One region of the Oharaeibacter diazotrophicus genome, then DNA from elsewhere that is predicted to be linked to it. Evidence: predicted binding sites of a transcription regulator. Region 1 holds the regulator's gene; each other region holds the start of a gene.
What was found. The regulator PhoB, encoded in region 1, activates phosphate uptake and scavenging genes when phosphate is short. The targets are predictions, from matches to a motif close to TGTCATNNANCTGTCAT.

Region 1 (5,313 bases):
GATTCCCGGCTTGTCGAGGAGCTCGAGCGCGACGCTCGGCGCATGGGTCACCACGGTCGCGGCGAGATCGGGCGGAAGGTGCCGGGCGAGCCGGCCCGCGGTGGTGCCGCCGTCGACGAACACCACCGACCCCGGCCGTACCAGCGCCGCCGCCGCCCGGCCGATCCGGTCCTTGGCGTCGGTGGCGATCGACTGCCGCGCGGCGAAATCCGCCAGCGCCGGCGAAGCGGGCAGCGCGCCGCCGTGGACCCGCTGCAGCAGTCCCTCCGCCGCCATTTCGCGCAGGTCGCGCCGGATCGTGTCCACCGACAGCCCGAATCGCTCCGCCGCCACCTTGGCGACGACCTGACCCTCGCGGGCCAGCGTCTCTAGGATCAGGGCGCGGCGTTGGCTGGCGAGCATGACGAGAGCCTTCACGAAAATTCTTGTCTCTGCACGAAATATCCCGTATCCGTGCCCTGAAGGCAAGCAAGAACGGCAATTTCGTTCTCGTTCGTGCGATTTCATGAAGTGTGAGGTGTGCGATGACGGTGGCCGACCGGGTCCGGGTTCACGACGTCCGGGTGCTCTCCGACGACTGGTACGTCCTCCGGAAGACCGTCTTCGACTTCCGCCGCGCCGACGGCGTCTGGCAGCGTCAGTCGCGCGAGACCTACGACCGCGGCAACGGCGCGGTCATCCTGCTCTACGACCTCGACCGCCGCACCGTGGTGCTGACCCGGCAGTTCCGCTACCCGGCCTTCGTCAACGGCTGGGACGACCTCCTGATCGAGGCGCCGGCCGGCCTGCTCGACGCCGCTTCGCCGGAGGAGCGCATCCGCGCCGAGGCCGAGGAGGAGACCGGCTTCCGGGTGCGGGCGCCGGTGAAGGTCTACGAGGCCTTCACGAGTCCCGGGTCGGTGACCGAGCGGCTGCACTTCTTCGTCGCGCCCTACGAGCCGGCCGACCGGGTCTCGGACGGCGGCGGCGTCGCCGCGGAGGGCGAGGACATCGAGATGATGGAAGTCGGCTTCGACGAGGCGATGGCGATGGTCGCCGACGGCCGCATCGCCGACGCCAAGACGATCATGCTGCTGCAGCACGCCGCGCTGGCGATCTTCCCGCACGCGGGCTGACCGGTGGGGCGCCCGCGGCCTGCCGGTCCACCACGAACTCGCCAAGGTGCCGGCGGCCCGACGGCCGCCCTCAGCGCTGCTTGGCGAACTGCTCGTTGAAGGAGTAACCGGCGCCGCGGACGGTGCGGATCGGGTCCTTCGAGGTGCCGCGGTTTATCGACTTGCGCAGCCGGCCGATGTGGACGTCGACGGTGCGCTCGTCGACGTAGACGTCGTGGCCCCAGACGCCGTCGAGCAGCTGTTCGCGGGTGAAGACCCGGCCGGGCGCCCGCATCAGGAATTCCAGCAGCTTGAACTCGGTCGGGCCGAGATGGATCTCGCGGCTGCTGCGGCGGACCCGGCGGGTCTCGCGGTCGAGTTCGATGTCGCCGGAGACCAGCACCGACGTCAGCGTCTCGGGCTTGGCCCGGCGCAGGAGCGCCTTCACGCGCGCCACCAGCTCGGGCACCGAGAAGGGCTTGACGATGTAGTCGTCGGCGCCGGTCGCGAGGCCGCGCACGCGCTCGGATTCCTCGCCGCGCGCGGTCAGCATGATGACCGGCGTGCGCTGGGTCTCCGGGCGCTGGCGCAGCCGCCGGCACAGCTCGATGCCCGAGAGGCCGGGCAGCATCCAGTCGAGGATGACGATGTCCGGCACGATCTCGCGCAACCGGATCTCGGCTTCGTCGCCGCGGAAGCTCTGCTCGACCTCGAAGCCCTCGGCCTCGAGATTGTAGCGCAGGAGCAGGCTGACCGGCTCCTCGTCCTCGATGATCAGGACCTTGGTCATGGATCGCCCCGCGCCGGCTCAGGCCGGCGTCACGGTTTCGATGGCGCTGAGGTCGGCCTTCGGGCGTTCCTCGCCGTAGGGCGCGCCGGTCAGCGCATAGTGCACGGTTTCGGCGATGTTGGTGGCGTGGTCGCCGATGCGCTCCAGGTTCTTGGCACAGAACAGCAGATGGGCGCACTGCGAGATGTTGCGCGGATCCTCCATCATGTAGGTCAGGAGCTCGCGGAAGATCGAGGTGTAGAGCGCGTCGATCTCGGTGTCGCGCAGGCGCACCGCGCGGGCGGCGGCGTCGTCGCGCTGGGTGAAGGCGTCGAGCACGGCCTTCATCTGCTCGAGCACGATGTCGGAGAGGTGCTCGACACCGACCCACAGGCTCTTGTGCAGGCCGGCGCCGTTGATGGCGGCGACGCGCTTGGCGATGTTCTTGGCGAGGTCGCCGACGCGTTCGAGGTCGATCGAGATGCGCAGGGCGGCGACGATCTCGCGCAGGTCCGAGGCCATCGGCTGGCGGCGCGCGATCAGGAGGACGGCCTCCTCCTCGATGCGGCGCTGAAGTTCGTCGAGGCGGCGGTCGGCGTCGACGACGCGCTGGGCCTGGAACTGGTCCAGCCGGGCGAGGGCGGCGACGGAATCGGCGACCAGCCGCTCGGCGATGCCGCCCATCTCGGCGACGTGGCCGGCGAGATCGCGCAATTCCTGGTCGAAGGCGGTGACGGTGTGCTCCATGGAACCCTCCCGAAGCGTGCCTGGCGTTGCGGCGCGGCTCAGCCGAAGCGGCCGGTGATGTAGTCCTGGGTCCGCTTCTCGATCGGGTTGGTGAAGATGTGATCGGTCGGACCCTCCTCGACGAGCACGCCGAGGTGGAAGAAGGCGGTGCGCTGCGACACGCGGGCCGCCTGCTGCATCGAGTGGGTCACGATGATGATCGTGAAGTTGGTGCGCAGCTCGTCGATCAGTTCCTCGACCTTGGCGGTCGCGATCGGGTCGAGCGCCGAGCACGGCTCGTCCATCAGGATCACCTCGGGCGACACCGCGATGGCGCGGGCGATGCAGAGGCGCTGCTGCTGACCGCCGGAGAGGCCGGTGCCCGGCTCGTGCAGGCGGTCCTTGACCTCGTTGAACAGCGAGGCCTTCTTCAGCGAGGTCACCACGATCTCCTCGAGGTCCGCCTTGGAGCGGGCGAGACCGTGGATCTTCGGGCCGTAGGCGACGTTCTCGAAGATCGACTTCGGGAACGGGTTCGGCTTCTGGAACACCATGCCGACGCGGGCGCGCAGCTCGACCACGTCGAGATCCGGGTCGTAGATGTCCTTGTTGTCGATGGCGATCCGGCCCTCGACGCGGCATCCGGCGATGGTGTCGTTCATCCGGTTGATGCAGCGCAGGAAGGTCGACTTGCCGCAGCCCGACGGGCCGATGAACGCGGTGACCGCGCGCTCGGGTATGTCGATCGAGACGCCGTGCAGCGCCTGCTTCTGGCCGTAGAAGACCTTGACGGTGTCAGCCTTGACCTTGACCGGACGCGCCACGGCGTCGGGCGTGCGGATGGTCTGGTGCTTGGGCGCTTCGGCGAGGACGGCGGTCATCGGAAATCCTCCGGACGATACGGGGGGGCGGCGGGTCACCAGCGGCGCTCGAAGGCGCGGCGCAGGACCACGGCGGCGGCGTTCATGACGAACAGGAAGGCGAGCAGGATCATGATGGCGGCCGAGGTGCGCTCCACGAAGGCGCGCTCGGGCTCGGTCGCCCACATGTAGATCTGGGTCGGCAGCGCGGTCGCCGGCTCGAGCGGCGAGGTCGGGACGTCGGCCACGAAGGCCTTCATGCCGATCATCAGCAGCGGCGCCGTCTCGCCGAGGGCGTGCGCGAGGCCGATGATGGTGCCGGTCAGGATGCCCGGCATGGCGAGCGGCAGCACGTGGTGGAAGATGGTCTGCATCTTCGAGGCGCCGACGCCGAGACCGGCCTCGCGGATCGACGGCGGCACCGCCTTCAGCGCGGCGCGGGTGGCGATGATGATCGTCGGCAGGGTCGACAGCGTCAGCACCAAGCCGCCGACCAGCGCCGCCGAGCGGGGCAGGTGGGCGAAGTTGATGAACACCGACAGGCCGAGGATGCCGTAGACGATCGAGGGCACCGCCGCGAGGTTGTTGATGTTGACCTCGATCAGGTCGGTCAGCCGGTTCTTCGGCGCGAATTCCTCGAGGTAGATCGAGGCGGCGACGCCGATCGGCAGCGACAGCACCAGCACCACCAGCATCATCCAGAACGAGCCGACGATGGCGACGCCGACACCGGCGACCTCGGGACGGGTCGAGTTGCCGAAAGTGAACAGGCCGGTGTTGAAGGCCTTGTGGACGTGGCCGTCGGCCTGGAGTTCCTGGAGCACCTTGATCTGGGCGTCCTTGACGACGCGCTGCTCCTCGGGGACGTCGGCGCTGATCGCGCCCTTCACGAAGGCGTCGATGTTGCCGTCGGCGTAGAACTCGACGTCGCGTTTCTGGCCGATCAGCGACGGGTCCTCCGCGATGGTCCGGCGCAGCAGCGGCACCGAGCCCTTGGAGAACAGGTCGAGGGCGTCGTAGAGGCCATCCTCGTCGTCCGGGTCGAGCGAGAGCGTCGTGATCACCGCGTTCTGCATCAGCGTGTCGAAGCGGAAGGCGTCGCCCGACATGATGCCCGCGGCCGTCCGATCCCCGTTCGGGGCGATGATCGCCGGGTCGAAGTCGACCGTCAGCGTGATCCGGGTCTGCTGGAAGGCGGTGTAGCCCTTCGAGACGATCGAGGCGAACAGCGCCACCAGGAACACGAGGCCGATGGTGATCGCCGCGATGCCGAAGGCGCGGAACCGGCGTTCGGCGGCGTAGCGACGCTTCAGGCCGATGTCGCGGCCGGCGATCGAACGCATCGCCGGCGCGGGCTGGGAGAGGGCCGCGTCGCTCATTCGTACTGCTCCCGGTACTTGCGGACGATGTGGAGGGCGATGATGTTGAGGCCGAGCGTCACGGTGAACAGCGTGATGCCGAGGGCGAAGGCCACCAGCGTCTGCGGGCTGGTGAACTCGAGGTCGCCGGTCAGCTGGTTCACGATCTTGACCGTGATCGTGGTCATCTCCTCGAACGGGTTGGCGCTGATCCGCGCCGCCACGCCCGCCGCCAGCACCACGATCATGGTCTCGCCGATGGCGCGGGAAGCCGCCAGCAGGATGGCGCCGACGATGCCCGGCAGGGCGGCCGGCAGCACCACGCGCTTGATCGTCTCCGACTTGGTGGCGCCGAGGCCGAGCGAGCCGTCGCGCAGCGCCCGCGGCACGGCGGTGATGATGTCGTCGGACAGCGAGGAGACGTAGGGGATGATCATGATCCCCATCACGAGGCCGGCGGTGACGACGTTGTTGCCGGACTGGCCGAGCCCGAGCGGGATCGCCAG
Region 2 (5,313 bases), on a different contig from region 1:
GCCGAGCGCATCCGCGCCGGCGGCGCGGGCATCCCGGCCTTCTACACCCCGACGTCCTTCGGCACCGACCTCGCAAAGGGCAAGCCGGTCGCCGAGTTCGACGGCCGCTGCTACGTGCAGGAGCGCTGGCTGAAAGCCGACATCGCGCTGGTCAAGGCCGACGTCGGCGACACCCTCGGCAACCTGACCTACCGGATGGCGGCGCGGAACTTCAATCCGCTGATGTGCATGGCGGCGGCGCGCGCCTACGTCCAGGTCACGCGCATCGTCGCGCCGGGCGGCATCGACCCGGAGGCGGTGGTGACGCCCGGCATCTTCGTCGCCGGCGTCGTCGCGGTGCCGAACCCGGCCCAGGAAGAGGATCTCAACCGCGCCGGCGCGGTCTACCCGGAGAAAGCGGCATGACGGCAAAGCTGAACGCGACCCAGATCGCCTGGCGCGCCGCCCAGGACATCGCCGACGGCGCCTACGTCAACCTCGGCATCGGCTTCCCGGAGATGGTGGCGCGGTTCCAGCCGCCGGGCCGGCAGGCGATCTTCCACACCGAGAACGGCATCCTCGGCTTCGGCGAGGCGCCGCCGCCGGGCGAGGAGGACTGGGACCTCATCAATGCCGGCAAGAAGGCGGTGACGCTGAAGCCCGGCACGGCCTTCTTCCACCACGCCGACAGCTTCGCCATGGTGCGCGGCGGCCATCTCGACGTCGCCATCCTTGGCGCCTACGAGGTCGCGGAGACCGGCGACCTCGCCAACTGGTCGACCGGCCCCAAGGGCGTGCCGGCGGTCGGCGGCGCCATGGACCTCGTCCATGGGGCGAAGCGCGTCGCCGTCATCACCGAGCACGTCACCAAGGACGGCAAGCCGAAGCTGGTGAAGCGCTGCAGCCTGCCGCTGACCGGCGTCGGCTGCGTCACCCGGATCTACACCAGCCTCGCGGTGATCGACGTCGAGGGCGGCCGCTTCGTGCTGCGCGAGAAGCTGCCGGCGCTCGGCCTTTCCGACCTCCAGGCGCTCACCGGCGCCGACCTCCACGTTCCCGGTCCCGTCGCGGACCTCGTCGTGCCGGAGCTCTGACGCCATGACCGACGCCTTCATCTGCGACTACGTCCGCACCCCGATCGGCCGCTACGGCGGTGCGCTCGCCGCCGTCCGGCCCGACGACCTCGCGGCCGTCCCGCTCCGCGCCCTCGTCGCCCGCAATCCCGGCGTCGACTGGGAGGCGGTCGACGACGTCGTGCTCGGCTGCGCCAACCAGGCCGGCGAGGACAACCGCAACGTCGCCCGCATGGCGGTGCTGCTCGCCGGCCTGCCGGTCGGCGTCACCGGCACCACGATCAACCGGCTCTGCGGCTCGGGCATGGACGCGGTGCTCGCCGCCGCCCGCGCCGTCGCCGCCGGCGAGGCCGACCTGATGGTCGCCGGCGGCGTCGAGAGCATGTCGCGCGCGCCCTTCGTGATGCCGAAGGCCGACACGGCCTTCTCGCGGCAGGCCGAGATCTTCGACACCACGATCGGCTGGCGCTTCGTCAACCCGGCGATGCACGCCGCCTACGGCACCGATTCGATGCCGCAGACCGGCCAGAACGTCGCCGACGACCACGGCATCTCCCGTGAAGCGCAGGACGCCATGGCGCTCGCCTCGCAGGCGCGGGCCGCCGCCGCCCAGGCGAACGGCCGGCTCGCCCGCGAGATCGTGCCGGTGACGATCCCGCGCCGGAAGGGCGATCCGGTGGTCGTCGACCGCGACGAGCACCCGCGCGCCACCACGGCGGAGGCGCTCGCCGCCCTGAAGCCGCTGTTCCCGAACGGCTCGGTCACGGCCGGCAATTCGTCCGGCGTCAACGACGGCGCCGCCGCCCTGATCGTCGCCTCCGCCGAGGCTGCCCGCCGCCACGGCCTGACGCCGATCGCTCGTGTGCTCGGCGGTGCCACTGCCGGCGTTCCGCCGCGGGTGATGGGGATCGGCCCGGCGCCGGCGAGCCGGAAGCTCATGGCTCGCCTCGGGCTCGCGATCGCCGACTTCGACGTGATCGAGCTCAACGAGGCCTTCGCGGCCCAGGGCGTCGCCACGCTGCGCATGCTCGGCGTCGCCGACGACGACCCCCGCGTGAACCCGAACGGCGGCGCGATCGCCCTCGGCCACCCGCTCGGCATGTCGGGTGCGCGCATCACCGGCACCGCGGCGCTGGAGCTGTCGCTCGGCGGCCGCCGGCGCTCGCTGTCGACCATGTGCATCGGCGTCGGCCAGGGCATTGCCGTCGCGCTCGAGCGGGTCTGAACGACACCTGCCGCGAGTGCGAACCCGGTGATCCGGGAAAACCCGGCCTCGACCGGGTTTTCCCGGGGCTCGACATCCCGGCCGTTCCGGCCGTCAATCCACCGTCATCGACGCGGGGTTCAAGTGCGCCGACCGTTCGGACGGTGCCGCCCGGCCGATCCGCACGGATGGACGCGACCACGGGGCGAGGGATCTCGGCGCCATGACCGACACCGTATCGTACGCCCACGCCGTGGTGCCGACGGGCGACGACCGTACGGGGCTGGCCGCCGATCTCGCCGCCCTGCGGGACGCCGTCGTCGCCGACGGCGAGGCGCGGCGCGCGGCCTTCGCCGCCGCCCACGGTCCGATCGGGCCCGGCATCGCCAATCTCGCCGACTATCTCGCGCTGCGCCGCCACGACATCCGCCCGCTGCAGCGGGCGCTGATGGCGCGCGGCCTGTCCTCGCTCGGCCGCGCCGAGAGCCGCGTGCTGCCGACGCTCGACGCCGTCGCCGTCGCGCTGGCGGCCCTCGCCGGACGACCGGCCCCGGTCGAGGCGCCCGGCGACGACGCCTTCTTCGCCGGCGAGCGCCTCCTCGCCGCGAACGCCGACGCCGCGCTCGGGCCGCGCCCGGCCGGGCGCGACACCCGCATCATGGTGACGCTGCCGTCCGAGGCGGCCGGCGACCCCGGTCTGGTGCTCGATCTCGCCCGCCGCGGCATGGACATCGCCCGCATCAACTGCGCCCACGACGGCATCGTCGCCTGGGAGGCGATGGCGCGCGCGGTGCGCACCGCCGGCGAGATCGTCGGCCGCCCGATCCGGGTGCTGATGGACATCGCCGGCCCGAAGATCCGCACCGAGGCGGTCGTCGCCGCCGACAAGGCGCGGCGGATCGTCGTCGGCGACACGTTCAGCCTCGTCGCGGGCGGCACGCCCGAGATCGTCGGCGACGCCGTCGCCGCCGCCAGCGTCTCGCTGCCGGAGATCGTGACGCGGATCGGCGTCGGCGACCGCGTGCTCTACAACGACGGCAAGATGGAGGCCCGGGTCGAGGCCGCCGACGGCGCGAGCGCGCTCCTGCGCGTCACCCGCGTCCGGGCCGGCGGCGTCAAGCTCAAGCCGGAGAAGGGCCTCAACCTGCCCGACACCGCGCTCGGCCTCTCCCCGCTGACCGCCAAGGACATCCAGGACCTCGCCGCGGTGGTCCGCACCGCCGACATGATCGGCTACAGCTTCGTCAGCCGCCCCGAGGACATCGACCTGCTCGAGACCGTACTCGCCGACACCGGACTGGTGCCGCCGTCGCTCGGGCTGGTCGCCAAGATCGAGCGGCCGGAGGCGGTCGCCAACCTGCCGGCGCTGATGGCGCGCGTCGCCGGGCGCCGGCCGTTCGCCGTCATGATCGCCCGCGGCGACCTCGCCGCCGAGATCGGCTTCGAGCGTCTCGCCGAGATGCAGGAGGAGATCCTGTGGCTGTGCGAGGCGGCCTCGGTGCCGGTGATCTGGGCGACCCAGGTGCTGGAATCCCTGGTCCGGGACGGGCTGCCGTCGCGCGGCGAGATGACCGACGCGGCGATGGGCGCGCGCGCCGAGTGCGTCATGCTCAACAAGGGCCCGCACGTCGGCACCGCCGTCGACGTGCTCGACCACCTGCTGGTGCGCATGGCCGGCCACGTCCACAAGAAGACGCCAATGCTGCGCGCCCTCGGCGCCTGGTCACCGTCCGACGCGTGAGGCCGAGCGAGGGCCCGCCGCCGGCCGCGAGGCCGAAACCTCGCAAGGTCCCGACGAGTCGGGGCCTTGCGAGACGGTCGCTCACGCCAACTCGGGCACCGCCACCGGTGCCACCTCGCGCAGCCGCCGCCCGTCCTCGGCGGCGAACAGTTGGACGGCGTCGGCCGGGATCGTCAGCGCCATCTGCGTGCGCGGCGCCACCGGCCGGCCGGGGCCGACGTGGACGATCGCCGGCTGGCCGGCGATGTGGCCGTGGGCGTGGCGGCCGGCGCCGAGTTCCTCGACGAAGTCGACCGCGAAGGGAACGCCGACGCCGTCGGCGGGGGCCGCGTCCTCGGCGCGGAAACCCGCGGTCACCGGGCCGGCGGCGACGTCCGGCCAGCGCTCGCGCCGGTAGGCCAGCACCGGGCCGCCGTCGAGCCGGATCACGCCGGCGGCGGGATCGGCGACGCCGTGCAGGAGATTGAGGCCGGGCGAGCCGACGAAGGCGGCGACGTAGGTCGAGGCCGGCCGGCCGTAGACCTCGGTCGGCGTGCCGACCTGCTCGACGACGCCCTTGTTCATCACCACGATGCGGTCGGCCAGCGTCATCGCCTCGACCTGGTCGTGGGTGACGAACAGCGAGGTGGTGCCGAGCCGCTGGTGCAGCCGGCGGATCTCCATGCGCATCGCCACCCGGAGCCGGGCGTCGAGGTTCGACAGCGGCTCGTCGTAGAGGAAGACGCGCGGCTGGCGGATCATCGCCCGGCCCATGGCGACGCGCTGGCGTTGGCCGCCGGAGAGCTGGCCGGGCTTGCGGGCCAGGAACTCGCCGAGCCCGAGCGCGTCGGCGACGGCGGCGACGCGCGCCTGCCGCTCCGCCCGTTTCACGCCGGCGACCTTCAGGGCGTAGCCGATGTTGTCGGCCACCGTCATGTGCGGATAGAGCGCGTAGTTCTGGAACACCATGGCGCAGCCGCGCTCGCGCGGCTCCTTGCGGTTGACCACGTCGCCCGCGATGGCGATCTCGCCCGCGGTGATCGTCTCGAGGCCCGCGATCATCCTGAGCAGCGTGGACTTGCCGCAGCCGGAGGGGCCGAGGATCACCAGGAATTCGCCGGCGGCGACGTCGAGGTCGACGCCGCGCACCACCTCGACCCGGCCGTAGGACTTGCGGACCGCGGAAAGACGGATCTCGGCCATGGCGGCCCTCACTTTTCGCTGGAGACGAGGCCGCGGACGAACCAGCGCTGCAGCAGGATCGTGACCACGAGCGGGGGGATCATGACGATCAGCGTCGCCGCCATGGCGACGTTCCAGACCGGCGGCTGGCCGAA
Region 3 (5,313 bases), on a different contig from region 1:
GTGTCGAGGAGGGCGGCGGCGTCGCGGCCCTGGGCCAGGAAGCGCACGGGCTTCACGTCGGGCTTGGAGTAGTCGGCGGTGACGTCGACGACCCAGCCACTGTCGAGGGCGTCGCGCTGCTTGTGCAGCTTGTCGCCGGCGTCCTCGGTGACGAGCAGCGCGTCCTTGGAGGCGAAGGCCATGTTGTCGAAGCCGGTGTGCTCGACGTCGCCGACGATCACCGGGGAGATCGTGCCCTCGTCGGCCGACGGCGAGGCCTGGACCAGCTTGAACACCGCGCCGAAGCCGCCGAACTCGGCGCCGGCCTCGGTCTTGGCGTTGGTGTCGCCGGTTTCGGTGAAGTAGTACTCGGCGAAGCCGGTGTCCGGACGGAACTGCGCGTTCTCCGGGCGCTTGAACGGCGTGCCGCCGGCGGCCTTGGCGGCGGCGTTGGCGTCGAACTCCGCGAAGGCGTCCTTGGCGGTGTCGTGGATGGTGACCCAGCGGGCCTTCAGCGCGGCGCCGTAGCTGTGCAGCGCCTTCATGCCGGCCGACATGATGTCGGCGTCGCGGGTGTCCTTGTGGAACACGATCGCCTCGCCGTCGCTGCCGACGACCTGGAGCACCTGCAGCTTGCCACCGGCGCCGAGGTCGGCCTTGTCGGTGGGCACGAAGCGGTAGACGAAGGAGTTCGGCTGCTTGGCGTTCTTGGCGGTCTCGCCGGCCTTGCCGCCGACGTCCTCGACCAGCCAGACCGAACCGTCGGAGGCGACCTGGACGCCCTCGTAGCCGGCGCGGCCCATGACGCCCGAGAGATCGGTCACCTTGGACGGGAAGTCGAGCGTCGCGGCGTAGACGCCGCCCTTGTCGTCGTCCTCGCAGGTCAGCAGCAGCACCTTGGCGAAGGGATCGAAGGTCGAGCCGTCGATGGTCGGCACCGGCTTGCCGTTGTCCTGCTCGGAGGCCATCAGCGTGACGCGGTGCGCCTCGTCGGCGTCGAGGTTGACGCGGGTCAGCGCACCGAACACGCCGCCGCCCGGACCGTTCTCGTGGCCCTGGAACAGGAAGTGGGTGCCGTAGTCGTAGGTCTCGTCGGCGCCCTTCTGGCCGTCGAGCACCAGGTAGGTGTTCTTGTCCGGCTCGGTCTTGGTGGCCTCGACGTTGTGAACCTTCGACTGCACGTCGCCCGGCACCGGCGACAGCGGGCCGTCGGAGCCGTAGCCGTAATAGGCGATCCGGTCCGACGGGTTCTCCAGCATCATCGCGCCGGTGGCGACGGGGACCTCAGCGATCTCGGGCGAGAGCACGTCGGCGGCGGTCTTGCCGGCCTCGCGCGGGTTCGCCTTCTCGACGTGGGTGAAATGAACGCCGTCCGCGGCCTGCGCGGCGACGGCGACGAGGAGGGCAGTGGAGGCGAGCAGCAGGCGTTTCATCGATCGTTCTCCCGATCCGCGGACCGGGATCCGTTTAGGCCGGCCGTTTGAAGGGCGGATGACGGTGGACGGCCGGGGTGATCTGCAGTTACGGGCGCAGAGGAATGCAATCGGATAAGAATTAATGTCGATTTTTAACCATCCATTCACCCTAGTCCGACAAATTTCTCGTGTGCTCCTCCGACCCGACGTGGGTCGCAGGAACCGAAAAGATGTGGGGTGGAAACGAATCATGGGCGCAAATGCCAGCATCCGAACCAAGTTGATCGTCGTCTTCGCGACGATGCTGATGGCCAGTATCGTGACGGGCTTCGCGATCTGGTGGGCCAACGGCGTCGCGGCGCAGAACGTGACCTGGACCGTCCACACCTACAAGGTCATGACAGCGGCCGATCGGATCCTGCAGTCCATGGTCGACCAGGAGAGCGGTCTTCGAGGATACTTGGTGACGGCCAACGAGGGCAATCTCGAACCGCTGAAGAACGGCGAGCGCGCGCTGAAGGCCGCGCTCGACGATGCGACCGACCTGACCAGCGACAACGCCCAGCAGCAGGACCGCCTGCGCCGGCTCGGGCAGGCGATCGACGACTGGCAGACCGGCGTGTCGCACCGGGCGATCGATCTGATGAAGAGCGCCGCCACCCAGGAGCAGGCGCGCGATATCGAGCGTGCCGGGCTCGGCAAGACGTCGTTCGACACGATCCGATCCGTGCTCGCCGAGTTCAAGGGCGCCGAGGAGTCTCTCCTCGCGACCCGCGCTGCCGAGATGGAATCCTCGCAGGCGATCATCCGCTACAGCGTCCTCGCGTCCGTGGCCGCCACGATCGCCATCGGCCTCTTCGCCGGCTACTTCCTCAACCGCATGATCGCCCTGCCGATTCGTGACGGCATCGGCGTGATGCAGAAGCTCCAGGCCGGCGAGTATGCCGTCGAGATCGCCGGTACCGCGCGCGGCGACGAGATCGGCGCGATGGGCAAGGCCCTCCTGAACTTCCGCGATTCGCTCCGCGCCGCCGAGGAGGCCCGCCGGGCCCAGGAGACCGCCAAGGCCGCCGAGGAGGCGCTGGTGCGCCGCCGGGCCGAACTCGCCGAGCGGTTCGTCGGCCGCATGGAGAAGCTCGCCGACGGCTTCGCCAAGTCCTCCACCGAGGTCGCCGACGCCGCCCGCAACCTCTCGGCCACCGCCGAGGAGACGTCCCGGCAGGCCCAGGCCGTCGCCGGCGCCGCCGAGGAGGCCTCCACCAACGTCCAGACCGTCGCGGCCGGCGCCGAGGAACTGTCGGCCTCGATCCGCGAGATCTCCAAGCAGGTCAGCCAGTCCGCCGAGGTGGCGAGCGCGGCGGCCCGCGAGGCCGAGGCCAGCACCCAGAACGTCCAGGCCCTCGCCCACTCGGCGCAGCAGATCGGCGAGGTGGTCGAGCTGATCTCGAACATCGCCGCCCAGACCAACCTCCTGGCGCTCAACGCCACCATCGAGGCGGCGCGGGCCGGCGAGGCCGGCCGCGGCTTCGCGGTCGTCGCAGCGGAAGTGAAGGAACTCGCCAACCAGACCGCCAAGGCGACCGAGGAGATCGGCCGCAAGATCGGCGAGATCCAGACGGCGACCGGCACGACGGTGGACTCGATCTCGCGGATCGTGCGCACGATCGGCTCGATCCAGCAGTCGGCGTCGGCAATCGCCGGCGCGGTCGAGGAGCAGGGCGCGGCGACCGAGGAAATCGCGTCGAACACCCAGCGCGCGGCGACCGGCACCACCGACGTCACCGGCAACATCGCCGGCGTCGGCACCGCCGCCGAGATGACCGGCACCGCCTCGACCCAGCTGATGGGCCTCTCCGGCAAGCTGTCCGACCAGTCGCGCGTCCTGCAGCAGGAGGTCGCCGACTTCGTCGAGGGCCTCAGGGCCGCGTGAGTCGGGAGGGTTCGGGTTCGGCCGCCGGCCGGCCCTGGAAAGGACGAGGGGGCGGGGTCGCACGCGACCCCGCCCCCCTTTCGTTTCGGCGCCCGGGAACCGCCGAGGCGGTCCCCCCGCGCCTCATTCCATCGACTTGACGATGCTCTCGACCATCTTCTTGGCGTCGGCGAAGAGCATCATGGTGTTGTCCTTGAAGAACAGCTCGTTCTCGACGCCGGCGTAGCCCGAACCCATGCCGCGCTTGACGAACAGCACCGTGCCGGCCTTCTCGACGTCGAGGATCGGCATGCCGTAGATCGGCGAGGTCTTGTCCGTCTTGGCGGCCGGGTTGGTGACGTCGTTGGCGCCGATGACGAAGGCGACGTCGGCCTGGGCGAACTCGGAGTTGATGTCCTCGAGCTCGAAGACCTCGTCGTAGGGCACGTTGGCCTCGGCCAGCAGCACGTTCATGTGGCCCGGCATGCGGCCCGCCACCGGGTGGATGGCGTATTTGACCTCGACGCCGGCGTGCTTGAGCTTGTCGGCCATCTCGCGGAGCGCGTGCTGGGCCTGGGCCACCGCCATGCCGTAGCCCGGCACGATGATGACCTTGGAGGCGTTCTTCATGATGAAGGCCGCGTCCTCGGCCGAGCCCTGCTTGACCGGCCGCTGCTCGACCGCCCCGCCGGCCGCGCCCGCCACCTCGCCGCCGAAGCCGCCGAGGATGACCGAGACGAAGCTGCGGTTCATGCCCTTGCACATGATGTAGCTGAGGATCGCGCCCGACGAGCCGACCAGCGCGCCGGTGACGATCAGCGCGGTGTTGCCGAGCGTGAAGCCGATGCCCGCCGCCGCCCAGCCGGAGTAGCTGTTCAGCATCGACACGACCACCGGCATGTCGGCGCCGCCGATCGGGACGATGATCAGGCCGCCGAGCACCAGCGAGGCGATCACGATCAGCCAGAACACCAGATGGCTCTCGGTGCGCACCAGCACGACGATCAGCACCACGAGCAGCAGCGCGAGGCCGCCGTTGATGAAGTGACGCCCCGGCAGCAGGATCGGCTTGCCGCTCATGCGGCCGTCGAGCTTCATGAAGGCGATGATCGAGCCGGTGAAGGTGATCGCGCCGATGGCGACGCCGAGGCTCATCTCGACCAGGGCCTGGCCGTGGATCTCGCCCGGCGCGCCGATGCCGAAGGCGGTCGGGGCGTAGAGCGCGCCGGCGGCCACCAGCACCGCGGCGAGGCCGACGAGGCTGTGGAAGGCGGCGACCAGCTGCGGCATCGCCGTCATGGCGATCTTGCGGGCGATCACCGCGCCGACGCCGCCGCCGATGGCGAGTCCGAGCACGATAAGCGCGTAGGCCCCGAAGGACGGCGTGATCGAGAACAGCGTGGTCAGGATGGCGATCGCCATACCGGCCATGCCGAGATAGTTGCCGCGGCGCGACGTCACCGGGCTGGAGAGGCCGCGCAGCGCCAGGATGAACAGGACGCCCGAGACCAGGTAGAGGAGGGCCGACAGGTTGGCTGACATGACGGCGGCCTCACGACTTCTTCTTGTACATCGCGAGCATGCGGCTCGTGACGAGGAAACCGCCGAAGATGTTGACCGAGGCCAGCACGACGGCGAGGAAGCCGAAGCCGCGGGCGACGCCCGTGCCCGGCGCGAGCAGTTCGACGCCGACCGCGAGCAGCGCGCCGACGATGATCACCGAGGAGATCGCGTTGGTCACGGCCATCAGCGGGGTGTGCAGGGCCGGGGTCACCGACCACACCACGTAGTAGCCGACGAAGATCGCCATCACGAAGATCGAGAGGCGGAACACGAAGGGGTCGATCACGCCGCCCGAGAGCGCGTGGGCGGCGGCGCCGGCACCGTCGGCGACGGTGTCGAGGTGGCCCTGATGCAGGGCGCCGGAGGCGGCGTTGACCGCCTCGCGGGCCTGGGTGGCGGCGTTGAGGGCGGCGTCGGCCGCCTGCCGGGCCTGCTCGATGGCGAGGT
Region 4 (5,313 bases), on a different contig from region 1:
CGGCCGCAGGCCGGCGGGCGCCTCGATCTCCGCGACCTCGTCGACGCGCACGAAGGGCAGGCCGGCCCGCTCGGCCGCGAGCGCGGCGAGCACGTCCTCGCCGTCGGGGCGGCCGCGGGCGAGGACCGCGACCGGATCGGCCTCGCGGGCGGCGCGGACGACCGCGTCCGGCCCGAACGGCCCGGGATCCCAGGCCTTCGCGGCGCCGGCGAGGGCGGGGTCGACGAGCACCCGGCCGGCGAGCCGCGGCTCGCGCGCGATCAGCGCGGCGATCTCCGCGGCGGCGGCTATCTCCGGCGCGAGCGCGATCAGGGTGCGACGCCCGCGGTCCGAGGTGCCGGCGACGGCGAGCGGCAGCGGCACCGCGACGGTGTCGAGCAGGTGCACCAGCGCCGGCGTCGCGACGACGGGAGCGAATCCTTGCGCCGCGTCGCGCCGGTCGGCAACGTCGTGGGGGACCGTCGTTCCGGATACGGCGGAAGCGTCCACGGGCAGGCCAACTCGCGGATGCGGATCGGGGATGCGCTCGCAACCATGTTACAGCTCAAAGTTATCTTGTCCATGGCGGCGATGGTGCTCGGCTCGGTTGTTCTCGCGAGGGCCGCGACGGCGACCGAGCCGTCGTCGTTGCAGGCACCGCCGCGCTTCGTGCCGCCGCGGGCCGGCACGGCTCCGGTGGAGAGCCCGGGCGCGATCCGCTTCGTCACCACCGACGACTTCCCGCCCTTCGGCTTCGTCGACGGCGCCGGGACGCTGACCGGCTTCGACGTCGAACTGGCGCGCGCGCTTTGCCGCCGGCTCGCGGTGCCCTGCACGATCCAGGTCCGGCCGTTCCCGCTGCTCGTCGACGCGCTGGTGACCAACACCGCCGACGCCGCGCTCGGCGGTGTGCGCGACACCCCGCGGCTCCGCCGCTTCGCCGCGCACACCGCGAGCTACCTGCGCCTGCCCGCCCGCTTCGTGACGCGGCGCGCCGACGTGGTCGACGCCCGGCCGGAGACGCTGGCGGGGCGCGCCGTCGCGGTGGCGCGCGAGACCCGCACCGCCGACTTCCTGGTGGACTTCTTTCCCGAGACGAAGCGAATCGAAGTGGAGGACGACGCCGCCGCGCTGGCGGCGGTGAAGGAGGGCCGTGCCGACGCCGCCTTCGTCGGCGCGCTCGGCGCCTCGTTCTGGCTGGCCGGGCCGGCGAGCGCCGACTGCTGCGCCTTCGCCGGCGGCGCCTGGACCGAGCCGGCCTATTTCGGCGCCGGCCCGTCGATCGCCGTCCGTGCCGACGACGGCCGCCTGCGCGCCGCCCTCGACGACGCCCTGCGCGGCCTCGACGCCGACGGCACGCTGGCCGACCTGACGCTGCGCTTCTTCCCGGTCGGGCTCTACTGAGCCCCGGCCACGGTCTCGGCGGGCGCGGTCGCGAGGATGGCGGCGACGAATGCGTCGACCGCGTCGTCGAGGCGGCCGCCGTTGTCGACGGCGACGACGTCGTCGCCCCGGACCGGGACCGCCGCCGCGGCGAGCCGCCGCTCGATGGCGTCGGAATCCTCGCGGCCGCGGGCGGCGAGGCGGGCGCGCAGCACCGCGGTCGGGCAGGTGACGGCGACGACGGTCAGCGCCGGGAACACCGCGCGCGCCCGGTCGAGCGCGCCGCGCGACAGGTTGGCGACCACGATCCGGCCAGCGGCGACGTCGGCGACCGCCCGCGCGGGGATGCCGTAGAAGAGCCCGTGGGCGCCCCAGTGCAGCGCGAAGGCGCCGGCCGCGATCGCGGCGGGGAAGCAGGCGGCGTCGAGCGTGTCGTGGTCCTCGTTGCCGCCGTCGGCGCGGCTGACGACGCGGCGGACGAAGACGACGCGGTCGTCGCCCGCGAGGCGTGACCGCGCCGCGGCGATCAGCGTGTCCTTGCCGGCCCCGGACGGGCCGACGACGGCGACGAAGCGGCCGGTCACGACACCCGTCTCCCCTGGCGCCAGACCGCGCGCACCAGCGGCACCTCGTGGTCGGTGCGGACGCGGACGAGGTCGCCGCGCCGGCCGGGCTCGATCACGCCGCGGTCGTGGAGGCCGGCGGCGGCGGCGGGGTTGCGGGTGACGGTGGCGATCGCCGCCGGCAGCGACAGCACGCCGTCCTCGGCCGCCATGAAGGCGGCGTGGATCAGCGAGAACGGCACGTAGTCCGACGACAGGATGTCGAGGAGGCCGGCCTCGATCAGCGAACGCGCCGAGACGTTGCCGCTGTGCGAACCACCGCGCACGTAGTTGGGCGCGCCCATCAGGATCTTCAGGCCGGCGGCGTGGGCGGCCTCCGCGGCCTCGCGCGTGGTCGGGAACTCGGCGAGCGACACGCCGTGGTCGACGCTCTCGGCGACATGGGCGGCGGTGGCGTCGTCGTGCGAGGCGATCACGATGCCGGCGGCGCGGCAGCGCTCGGCGATGGCGCGCCGGTGCGGTTCGGCGTGGATCTCCGACAGCCGCCGCCGCTCGGCGATCATCGCCTGATAGGCCGTCTCGGTCATCCCGGTCTTGCCCATGTAGTAGACGCGGTGATGGTCGAGCGAGACGAACTGGCGTTGGCCGGGGGTGTGGTCCATCAGCGAGGCGAGGCGGACGCGGTCGTCGCCCTCGAACAGGGCGAAGGCCTCGAGCGCGTCCGGCGCCGACACCTCGCAGCGCAGGTGGATGAAGTGGTCGGCGCGCAGCCGGTCGGCGGCGACGCCGGCCTCGATGGCGTCGGCGAGCCGGCGCATGTCGGCGCTCTCGAGCTCGTCGTCGGGGCCGCGGCCGCAGCGCAGCGCGTCGAACACCGTGGTGATGCCGGAGGCGGCGACCTGGGCGTCGTGGGCCTGCACCGAGGCGAGCGGGTTCCAGCGCACCTTCGGCCGCGGCGCGTAGTGGTTCTCGAGGTGGTCGGTGTGCAGCTCGACGATGCCGGGCACGACGTGGTCGCCGTCGAGGTCCTCGCCGAGGGCGGAGACGCCCTCGTCGACCGCGGCGACGACGCCGTCGCGCACCACGACGGTGCCGTGGACGACGCGGTCGGCGAGCACGATGCGCGCGTTGGTGAGGATCAGGTCGGCGGTCATGTCGGCTCCGGTCAGGCGTCGGCGAGACGCCGGGTCTCCAGCACGGCGAAGGGCGCGCCGGGCGCGGGCTCGGCGAACAGGGCGAGGGTGTCGATCGCGATCGGCTCGGCGACGGCGGCGGCGAAATGCGCCTTGGCGGCGGTTTCCAGCCGGTCGGCCTCTTCGCCGGCGACGCGCCCGGTCAGCGTCATGTGGAAGCGGAACTCGTCGAAGACGTAAGGATAGCCCCAGGCGGCGAGCAGTTCGTCCTGGCGCGCCGAGAGTCCGGCGCGGCGGCGCCGGGCGATCTCGTCGGCTGAGGCGGGGGCGCGGAAGGCGTCGAAGGCGCTGACGCAGGCGCCGGCGAGGCCGTCGAGGTCGAGCGTCTCGACGACGGGCGTCAGCGCGAGGAAGCCGTCGACGCGGGCGACGGCGAGGTCGAGCGCGATCGCGGGGCGGACGGCGGCGAAGTCGCGGAAGGCGGCGCGGAGGTCGGCCTCGCGCCGGCCCGGCGCCAGCGCGAAGGGCGGCTTCAGCGTGGCGTGCCAGCCGTAGCGGCGCGGCTCGGCGGTCACGGTGGCGAAGCGGTCGGGATCGACGCCCTCGACCGCGGGCAGCGGGCGGTCGGTGCCGGCGTGGGCGCAGCGGCCGAGCCAGTCGGCGCCCGCCTCGGCGAGCGCGCTGCCGGGCGGGGGGGCGAAGTAGACGGCGTAACGCATGGCGGACCCGGATTCCTGTCGAGGGCCCGGCACCGGCACCCCGCGTCCCGCACGCGCGTCCGGTGGGGCGGCCACCTGGAAACGGCCGCGGACCCTCCTCGTCCCGCAAGCCCATGACCGATCGGCGTGACCGCAAGATGACGGATCGCCGAACGTGTCGCCATGCTAGCGCGCGGCCGGCCGGCGATGAAGCCTCGGAAGGTGGGGCGATACGGAAGGAGGGGGTGGTGGCGGCGAATCGTGCGCGCCGTCCGGTCGGCCGTCACGGAGGCGCGCCGGTCCGCGGTGCCCGTCGCCGCGTGCTTTCGGCACGCTCTTCTCGACAGCGCGGCGGCTGCCGGCTTAGCCTTGCCGGATCGGTCCAACCGGCCGCGCGCCGCGGCGATTCGGAACGCTGTGCCGGCGCGGGGGCGGACCCGCATTTCGCGCAGGCCTCGCTTCCGGGAACCCCATCATGTCCGACTGGCTCGTCTCCCTCGCCGCCGCTCGCGAGGCCCTGTTCGAGGCCGATCATCCCTTCGCGGTGCTGATGAAGGCCGGCACCATGTCGGTCGAACTCTATTCGCCGGTCGGCACCGACGAGCAGACCCCGCACGCCCAGGACGAGCTCTACGTGATCGTTCAGGGCACCGGCATGTTCAACCGCGCCGGCGAGCGCCGTCCGTTCCAGCCGAACGACGTCATCTTCGTGCCCGCCGGCATGGAACACCGCTTCGAGGGCTTCTCCGACGACTTCCAGACCTGGGTGATCTTCTGGGGGCCGAAGGGCGGGGAGGCGGCCGCGGGGTGAGCGGCCGCCGGATCGCGTCGCCCGACCCGCTCAGGAGCAGCCGAGCACGTTGAAGGTGAGGTTGTAGAGCAGGAACCAGCCGTTGCCGGTCATGTCGACGCGGATCGACTTCACCTCCACCGGCGGGAAGCGCACGAACAGCGGCGACGCCACCGTGCCTGCGCCGCCCGGCGAGAAGTCGCGGCCGACCGCGACACCGCGGAGATCGAGCAGCGTCACCGTCGTGCCGTCGGGCTTCTTGGCCGTGATGGCGACGCGCGAGCCGACGGTCGTCATGTCCGAGCCGGCCTGTCCGAGCGAGAAGCCGTAGAGGGTCGCCGGCTTTGTCAGGTTGCGCTGGACATAGGCCTTGCCGTTCTTCGCGTTGCTCCAGCGGCCGCCGAAGAAGGGGTCGCCGACGAGGGTGTGGGTGCTGTCGTAGAAGGTGGTGCCGGCGAGCGCCGGGCAGGGCGGCGCGGCCGACGCCGCGGTGGCCGCGACCACGAGGGCCGTCGACAGGACGGCGGCGATCATCGTCTTCATGGCAGGTCTCCCCCGCGGGAACCGGCCGGCGCCGGTGACGCCGGACCGTCCCACCGAAGAGGTGGGGCGTGCGCCGGTCCGGTGCGATCCGGATCTTCACCATTGCGAAACGATACGGGGTGAGCCCCTCAGCGCCGCCAGCGCCCGGCCTGCTCGTCGTCGGCGCTCTTCGCCGCGACCCAGCCGGCGTCGCCGCCTTCCGCGAGGTGTTCCTTCTTCCAGAA

Region 2: a site for PhoB is predicted at 2,369-2,385, ahead of EDD54_RS11440 (pyruvate kinase). Genes of this name have one in related genera too.
Region 3: a site for PhoB is predicted at 1,460-1,476, ahead of EDD54_RS09465 (alkaline phosphatase PhoX). Genes of this name have one in related genera too.
Region 4: a site for PhoB is predicted at 3,904-3,920, ahead of EDD54_RS18655 (DUF1045 domain-containing protein). Genes of this name have one in related genera too.

What each region holds. Positions count from the first base shown of each region.
Region 1 covers NZ_SNXY01000006.1:68,419-73,731, forward strand. The annotation lists gene EDD54_RS00500 (DeoR/GlpR family DNA-binding transcription regulator) at 1-402, opposite strand, end outside; gene EDD54_RS00505 (NUDIX domain-containing protein) at 525-1,115, shown strand; gene phoB (phosphate regulon transcriptional regulator PhoB) at 1,186-1,884, opposite strand; gene phoU (phosphate signaling complex protein PhoU) at 1,903-2,610, opposite strand; gene pstB (phosphate ABC transporter ATP-binding protein PstB) at 2,649-3,470, opposite strand; partial or broken gene pstA (phosphate ABC transporter permease PstA) at 3,506-4,369, opposite strand; partial or broken gene EDD54_RS23760 (DUF3333 domain-containing protein) at 4,367-4,828, opposite strand; gene pstC (phosphate ABC transporter permease subunit PstC) at 4,825-5,313, opposite strand, start outside.
Region 2 covers NZ_SNXY01000007.1:614,438-619,750, forward strand. The annotation lists gene EDD54_RS11425 (3-oxoacid CoA-transferase subunit A) at 1-405, shown strand, start outside; gene EDD54_RS11430 (3-oxoacid CoA-transferase subunit B) at 402-1,073, shown strand; gene pcaF (3-oxoadipyl-CoA thiolase) at 1,078-2,277, shown strand; gene EDD54_RS11440 (pyruvate kinase) at 2,480-3,997, shown strand; gene ugpC (sn-glycerol-3-phosphate ABC transporter ATP-binding protein UgpC) at 4,079-5,179, opposite strand; gene EDD54_RS11450 (ABC transporter permease subunit) at 5,188-5,313, opposite strand, start outside.
Region 3 covers NZ_SNXY01000007.1:205,691-211,003, forward strand. The annotation lists gene EDD54_RS09465 (alkaline phosphatase PhoX) at 1-1,412, opposite strand, end outside; gene EDD54_RS09470 (methyl-accepting chemotaxis protein) at 1,645-3,324, shown strand; gene EDD54_RS09475 (NAD(P)(+) transhydrogenase (Re/Si-specific) subunit beta) at 3,448-4,845, opposite strand; gene EDD54_RS09480 (NAD(P) transhydrogenase subunit alpha part 2) at 4,856-5,313, opposite strand, start outside.
Region 4 covers NZ_SNXY01000010.1:214,895-220,207, forward strand. The annotation lists gene EDD54_RS18635 (glycosyltransferase) at 1-489, opposite strand, end outside; gene EDD54_RS23110 (transporter substrate-binding domain-containing protein) at 628-1,383, shown strand; gene phnN (phosphonate metabolism protein/1,5-bisphosphokinase (PRPP-forming) PhnN) at 1,377-1,946, opposite strand; gene EDD54_RS18650 (alpha-D-ribose 1-methylphosphonate 5-triphosphate diphosphatase) at 1,943-3,079, opposite strand; gene EDD54_RS18655 (DUF1045 domain-containing protein) at 3,091-3,777, opposite strand; gene EDD54_RS18660 (cupin domain-containing protein) at 4,232-4,567, shown strand; gene EDD54_RS18665 (hypothetical protein) at 4,598-5,089, opposite strand; gene EDD54_RS18670 (molybdenum cofactor biosynthesis protein MoaE) at 5,218-5,313, opposite strand, start outside.